DNA from 3 places in the Alishewanella sp. HL-SH06 genome. Region 3 is predicted to be linked to each of the others. Evidence: predicted binding sites of a transcription regulator. Region 3 holds the regulator's gene; each other region holds the start of a gene.
What was found. Region 3 encodes LexA, which represses DNA repair genes until DNA is damaged. Its sites were predicted from a motif close to TACTGTATNNNNATACAGTA; they were not measured.
Positions count from the first base shown of each region.

Region 1: the regulator LexA is predicted to act here: its motif matches at 1,456-1,475, upstream of umuD (translesion error-prone DNA polymerase V autoproteolytic subunit).
Region 2: the regulator LexA is predicted to act here: its motif matches at 773-792, upstream of ACUJFK_RS09730 (SulA-like leucine-rich domain-containing protein).

Region 1 is NZ_CP199752.1:674,687-676,960, forward strand. Features, by position in the region: gene umuC (translesion error-prone DNA polymerase V subunit UmuC) at 1-1,014, opposite strand, end outside; gene umuD (translesion error-prone DNA polymerase V autoproteolytic subunit) at 1,014-1,442, opposite strand; gene ACUJFK_RS02960 (hypothetical protein) at 1,584-1,817, shown strand; gene ACUJFK_RS02965 (helix-turn-helix domain-containing protein) at 1,866-2,213, opposite strand; gene tnpA (IS66 family insertion sequence element accessory protein TnpA) at 2,274-2,274, shown strand, end outside.
Region 2 is NZ_CP199752.1:2,092,177-2,094,450, forward strand. Features, by position in the region: gene ACUJFK_RS09725 (YchJ family protein) at 1-164, opposite strand, end outside; gene ACUJFK_RS09730 (SulA-like leucine-rich domain-containing protein) at 313-747, opposite strand; gene ACUJFK_RS09735 (GGDEF domain-containing protein) at 898-2,274, shown strand, end outside.
Region 3 is NZ_CP199752.1:70,938-73,211, reverse strand. Features, by position in the region: gene plsB (glycerol-3-phosphate 1-O-acyltransferase PlsB) at 1-518, opposite strand, end outside; gene lexA (transcriptional repressor LexA) at 599-1,219, shown strand; gene coxB (cytochrome c oxidase subunit II) at 1,606-2,274, shown strand, end outside.

The sequences.
Region 1 (2,274 bases), 600 kb from region 3:
CCAGATTTTATCGAGCAGCTTCGTTGCTACTGACAAAAAATCCCGCGTGTCAGCCGAGGGATGTGCCAGGGAGGTGGTGATGCTATTGGCATAGTATGGGTCTCGTTGCCGGTCGCTAAACGGACTGGTGCGGACAAACACCGTTAACTGCTTGGCTTGCTGCTTTTCTTTACGCAGTTTCTGGCAGGCTCTGCTGATGTATTCAGCGATAGCTTCGTGCATCAAATCTTTTGAGGTGATGCGCTCACCAAAGGCCCGGGAGCTGACAATTTGTTTTTTGGTGGGAGCAACCTGCTCTAACGCCAGGCACGATTCGCCATTAAGCTCTGCTACGATGCGTGATTCAACCACAGAGCATTGCTGCTTGATAAAAGAGGGGCTGGAATCAGCCAAATCCAGAACAGTGTGAATACCGAGTTTGTTAAGCCTTGCAGAGAGTTTACTGCCAATACCCCAGACTTCACCGACAGGTAACAATGCCATCAGTTTACGTTGCCGGGTTTTATCCGTTAAATCGACCACGCCACCTGATTTGTGCCATTTTTTGGCGGCATAATTCGCCAGCTTAGCCAGGGTTTTGGTGGGAGCAATCCCAACACAAACCGTGATGCCAATGTTTTGCTGGATGGTATGTCGCACAGATTGCCCAAATGCCGTTAAATCGACGCAATGTGATACGCCAGTCAAATCAATGAACGCTTCATCAATCGAATAGACTTCAACTGCCGGCGCTAACATTTCAAGCGTACTCATCACCCGGGCAGAGATATCGGCATAAAGCGCATAATTCGATGAATAAGCGAGTAACGTGCCGTCTTCAAACAGTCGCTTTAATTCAAAGGCTGGTACACCCATTTTAATGCCCAGAGCCTTTGCCTCTTTCGAGCGCGCAACCACACAACCGTCGTTGTTGGATAGCACGACAATCGGCCGCCCCTTCAAATCAGGACGAAATAGCGTTTCACAGCTTGCATAAAAGTTGTTGCAGTCAACCAGGGCAAAACACGGGCTCATCAATACACCATTTTGCGAACCACACTAACCACTACACCAAAGACCTCAAACTCATCCTGCTCGGTTAGAGGAATAGGCTGATACGCCTTATTATGAGGTAGTAACTGCTTAACCGGCTTAAGGCATAGCTCCTTTACGGTAAATTCACGATTCAAAGCGGCCACAATAATGCTGCCATGAACAGCATTCACAGAGCGGTCTACCACCAAGACATCGCCATCTAATATCCCTTTATCCTTCATTGAATCGCCGCTTACCCTAACCAGAAAGGTAGCAGCAGGATGGCGAATGCAGAGTTCATTTAAATCCAGTGTTTGTTCAACATAATCCTGCGCCGGAGAAGGAAAGCCGGCTGAAATTAAATCGCCATATAGCGGTAAAAATGCAGGCTGATTACGCTCAGCCTGCCCGAGTATTTCTACTGACATCTCAACACCCAAAAGCTGTATATAAATACAGTATAGCGATTTTTGATTTTCTTTGAAGCGGGTGCGCCGAAAAATCCGGCCAAACTGGAAATCTTAAACCGAAATGCTACATTTAATTCACATTAATAATGTGAGAGGCGAATGATGGAAGAGCGGTTGGTAAATGAGCATCAGTTCAAAGATATTCTTGCAACCTGGCATGGGGTGGGCAGAAGTTTGTTAACCCTTCCAAAAATTAGCCGGTTTAAGACAGGTATTAGGATCAGCGTGGTCAGCATCGATAATACCGTTCAGTATATCTATGAGCAGCATTTTAAGTCCTATCGCGAGGTGCTTCTTTGGTACGGACAGATGCTGGATAAAATGGGTATCTGAAGGATTAAAAGAATATATACGTATCAGCTGACGTATATCTAAGGCAACTCAGTCTTCAGAAGGTGCTTCGTTCTGTTCACGAATAAACGCGATGACGCGTTGCTGCTGTTCTGATGTTAGCTTGTGATAGGACAATAACAGCTCTGCAATCTCTTCGGATTCACAATAGAAATATGCGACTGGAACGTCGAGCTCCGCGGCAATTCTTTTTGCCGTATCAAAGTCTGGAATGTGCCTGCCTTTCTCGTAGTGATTCATTCGACTACTCGACACATCGATGTTAAAACCGATAAGAATGCCCAACTCCGTCTGGGTGAGCCCCTTGTTTCGCCTCGCAAGCTTAAGGCGTTTAGGGAACGGGTGAGATAATTCGTAAGCGTAACGCCAACCACACATTCCTATCCTAACTGATCAACATTACCCTGTCTGCCTCTTTAAATTATCAGGGTAATCATCA
Region 2 (2,274 bases), 1.9 Mb from region 3:
TGTGTTGGATGCGTAGTCTGGTAAACATAGTCAATCTGACCAAGACAATAGGCCGTGTAACGTGAACGCATTAGGGCTTCACAATTTGGTGCTAATTCACCTTCTAATACATAAGGGGCACAGCATTCAATAAACGGTTTTTTTGAACAGCAATAACACAGCATCGTTATCTCCACATTAATGCGTGTTAGTTTACCCCTAAGCCAGCTCAGGGTGTTTCACTTTATTGATGATTTATCGTTTTTTGTTAAGTATTGTGATGCATAGCTTAGATAAAGTATGTCACTTGTCACTTGTCACTGATATAGAGTTTTAATGTTGTTTCACCATTGCCTGTGTTAAGGGATACAACGCAGTTTGCTGCTTCTCTGCTAATTGCGCTAATTGCGTTGCTTCCTCATCAGTTAATTCACCACCATGCAACACAACTTTACAGCTAGCACTGTTTATCGCGCGTTGTACCGTTTTCGCTAAATCCTTAACCTGGTGCGGATGAATCATTAAGATTTTTTCTAGAGGGATCTGGCAGCTTGCCCAAAAATTTTTATTAGGTTTCACTTTCGGTGCGATTAATACGATCCAGCCATCTACATCGCGATGTTGTTGTAGCAACTTTAATAGTTGTAGTTCGATATTATCATGCTGTTGATATGCCGAGGCCTGCGTGGAAGGCACAGCAATATTGTTTAACGATTTGCTGTTGCGAAGTTGAGTATCATGGTGTGCCGTTTTGCTGGTAATAAGCATGTAAACCTCTAGCTGGTTATTTATACAGTGTATGCCTATACAGTAGTTTTTGTTCAAATAAAAAGCAAGTGTTTTGTGTTTGTTTTTTTAGTCATATCGTTGTCATACAACCTGCATATTCTTTATTGTTGTTAATTTTGGATTTGATGTATGGCAACTTCAGAACAGTCTTGTGTTGAGCTACAAAGTATTTTGCAGGCCAAAGCGCTTCAGCCGTTATTTCAACCTATCGTTACTTTAAATACTGCGCAGATTTTCGGTTATGAGGCGTTAATTCGTGGCCCATCGAACAGCCCGCTGCATTCGCCTTTGCAACTGTTTAAAACCGCGCTTGCGTGCGATGCGTTAGCCGAGTTAGAACTGCTCTGCCGAGAGTTGAGTATTGCAGCCTTTGCCAGTGCAGGCGTCACTAGTAAATTATTCTTAAATGTTAATCCACTATTATTACTGACCGCTGATCATCCTAGCGGCCTAACCAAAGCGATGTTACAAAAAGCCGGTTTAGATCCGTCACAGGTAGTGATTGAAATTTCGGAACAATACCAAGTAGAAGAGGCGAGTTTATTAATTAAAGCGGTGAACCATTATCGCGATCTGGGTTTTTTAATTGCGATTGATGATTTGGGCAGTGGTTTTTCGGGTTTGAAGCTATGGTCAGAGTTGCAGCCTGATTTCGTTAAAATTGATCGTTATTTCATTAGCGAAATTCATCGTGACCCGACCAAAAAGGCCTTTGTTAAAAATATTATCAGTTTAGCTAAAGCTACCGGTGCGTTGATTATTGCCGAAGGGATTGAAACGCAGGAAGAACTCTTTCAGTGTAAAGAATTAGGTGCTGATTTTGCCCAGGGTTATTTGCTCGGACGGCCACAAGTCAGTTTTATGCAGAATCTCGCGAACAAGCGCTTACTTGAAGTTAAGCCGACGGTTCAGAGTCAAGATAATATCTTGCAACTTTTGTTGGCGGTTGCGCCGATTTCAGCCTCATTAACCGCGTTGCAAGTTGCTACTATGTTTGAACAAGATCACCGCTTACAAACTCTCGCGGTGGTAGATGATAATAAGCCAGTAGGTTTAATTTGTCGTTCTGAGTTACAAGCACTTTTCTCGCAAAACTTTGGTCGAGCGCTGAATGAAAAAAAGACAATTGCTCAGATCATGAATACGCAAGCCGTCATGGTTGATGCTGAATGTAGTTTAGATGAAGTCAGCAACATTGTTGCTGAAGATGAGCACAGTGCAGCGAGTTGGTACTTTATTATATGTCGTGATGGTTATTATCTTGGTTTAGGATCGGTACGGCAATTACTGAAAAAAGTCAGTGAAGCGAAACTGCAGCATGCGCGTTATGCCAATCCGCTGACCTTTTTACCAGGCAATGTGCCTATTTACCAAGAAATCGATAAATTATTGGCCAAGGGTACAGACTTTGCGGTGGCGTATTTAGATCTGAATCATTTTAAACCCTTTAACGACATCTATGGTTACAGTAAGGGTGATGCAGTTTTGCAATTATTAGCTGAAATT
Region 3 (2,274 bases):
AACTTAGCTAACCAGTTAGGTGAATGTGCTTCCCCCAGTAACCATTTAATACTGTCTTCCTTACCTGGTGCACGGCCCCATAAGATCGAGATCGGCATCAGCTGTGCCTGTAATTTGGGGTTGGCTAAATGAGCCGCGAGTAATGTTTGTCCTTGCTTTAATGCACGGGTATCGCTGCGGCCACCAATGATTTGGTGAGGTTTTTCGAGAAATAAGATGCGTGATAATTTCTGCCCCCGCAGTTCGACATGGCTAAGCGGATCGGGCAAGGCTAGTTGCTGGCAAACGCGACGCAGCGTGGCGACATCACTGGCTGATTCGGTGTGGCATATATAAAATAATGGCCGTTCTTTATTAACTCCCAGTTGTTGTAGGGGGTTATCAGGAACGATTTTGAATTTAACGAGTAGGCGAATAGGCCATTTTAATAATAAAGTCAGTAACGACAAGCTTGAGAACATAATGATACCGAGCAAACTGAACAGTGCTAAGAATACCACAGCTGCGTAAGCTGGCAAATTCAGCTGCAGAACAACGCTTGGCATTTCGAAAAAGGCTGTATATACTGACAGTACTTACTGTATAGGTAGCCAGCATTATGAGACCATTAACGCCTCGTCAGGCCGAAATTCTGCAATTAATCAAAGATTACCAACAAGAAACCGGAATGCCACCCACGCGTGCCGAGATTGCGCTGCGTTTAGGTTTTAAATCTGCCAATGCAGCGGAAGAACATCTCAAAGCCTTAGCTAAAAAGGGGGTACTGGAAATGATGCCCGGTACCTCGCGAGGCATTCGTTTATTGGAAGACGATTCCGTTCCCGAGCAATTGGGTTTGCCTTTGGTGGGTAAAGTTGCCGCTGGCCAACCTATCTTAGCCGCTGAGCATGTACAAAATCATTATCAAATTGATGCGCATTTATTTAAACCCCATGCTGACTTTTTACTTCGGGTACAAGGTATGAGTATGCAAGATATCGGCATCCTCGATGGCGATCTGTTAGCCGTGCATAAAACCACTCAAGCAGAACATGGCCAAGTGATTGTCGCCCGTGTCGATGATGAAGTAACGGTAAAGCGTTTCCAGCGGCAAGGACATGAAGTTTTATTGCTTCCTGAAAATCCAGATTTTGAGGTGATTAAAATCGATTTACGTGAACAGCAATTTGCCGTTGAAGGCCTTGCTGTAGGTGTGATCCGTAACGGCAGTTGGCTATAAAATAGTCGCTGTTCAACAAGTTAATTTATAATTGCACTGGTATGACCTCTTGGTTTTATCGGTGCTTTTGCATTTTAGGGGTTTACATAACGCTCATACTGGACAATTCTTAAGCGGTAACTGTTCAAAAAATAATTAAAGTTAACAGTTGCTGGTTTCAGCGCTTGCTTCGAAATCACAAAAAATAATAAAAATAAGAAATTGCGAAACTTATCACATAGATTCGGTCAGGATGGGTTTACATAAAAGCCGTGTAGTTCTGTGTTCTTGGTTTCTGCAGTTTGCAATGCAAATGACAGAGGAGAAGTACAGTGACAAACACGCGTTGTCTGGTTTGGTCGCTGCCGACCCTATTTTTTGCCGCATCGGCAAATGCATCAACATCTATGCCTTTGAATATGACCAAAGGCGCTACGGAGATCAGTCAGCAGGTTTATCAACTGCATATGACCATCTTCTGGATTTGTTGTGCTATCGGTGCAGTGGTGTTTGGGATTATGTTTGTATCCATGATCCTTCACCGCAAAGCAAGAGGGGTGCAGCCGGCTTCATTTCATGAAAGTACCAAGGTTGAAATTCTGTGGACGACCATTCCGGTCGTTATTCTTGTTGTGATGGCATTTCCCGCCACGACCACCCTATTGGCGATGGATGACACCTCTGCTGCCGATGTGACCGTGCAAATTACCGGTTCGCAGTGGAAATGGCATTATAAATACCTTGAACACGATGTTGAGTACTTTTCATTATTAGCGACACCCAGAGAGCAAGTGGCCAATAAACTGGCCAAGGGTGAAAACTATCTATTAGAGGTCGATCGGCCCTTAGTGATTCCTGTTGGGAAAAAAATTCGCTTCTTAATGACCTCAGATGATGTGATTCACTCGTGGTGGGTACCTGCATTTGCCATTAAAAAAGATGCGAACCCTGGCTTTATTAACGAAGCATGGACTCGGGTAGACGAGCCTGGCACTTATCGTGGGCAATGTACTGAGTTATGCGGTAAAGACCATGGCTTTATGCCAATCGTGGTGATCGCCAAAAGCGAAGAAGAT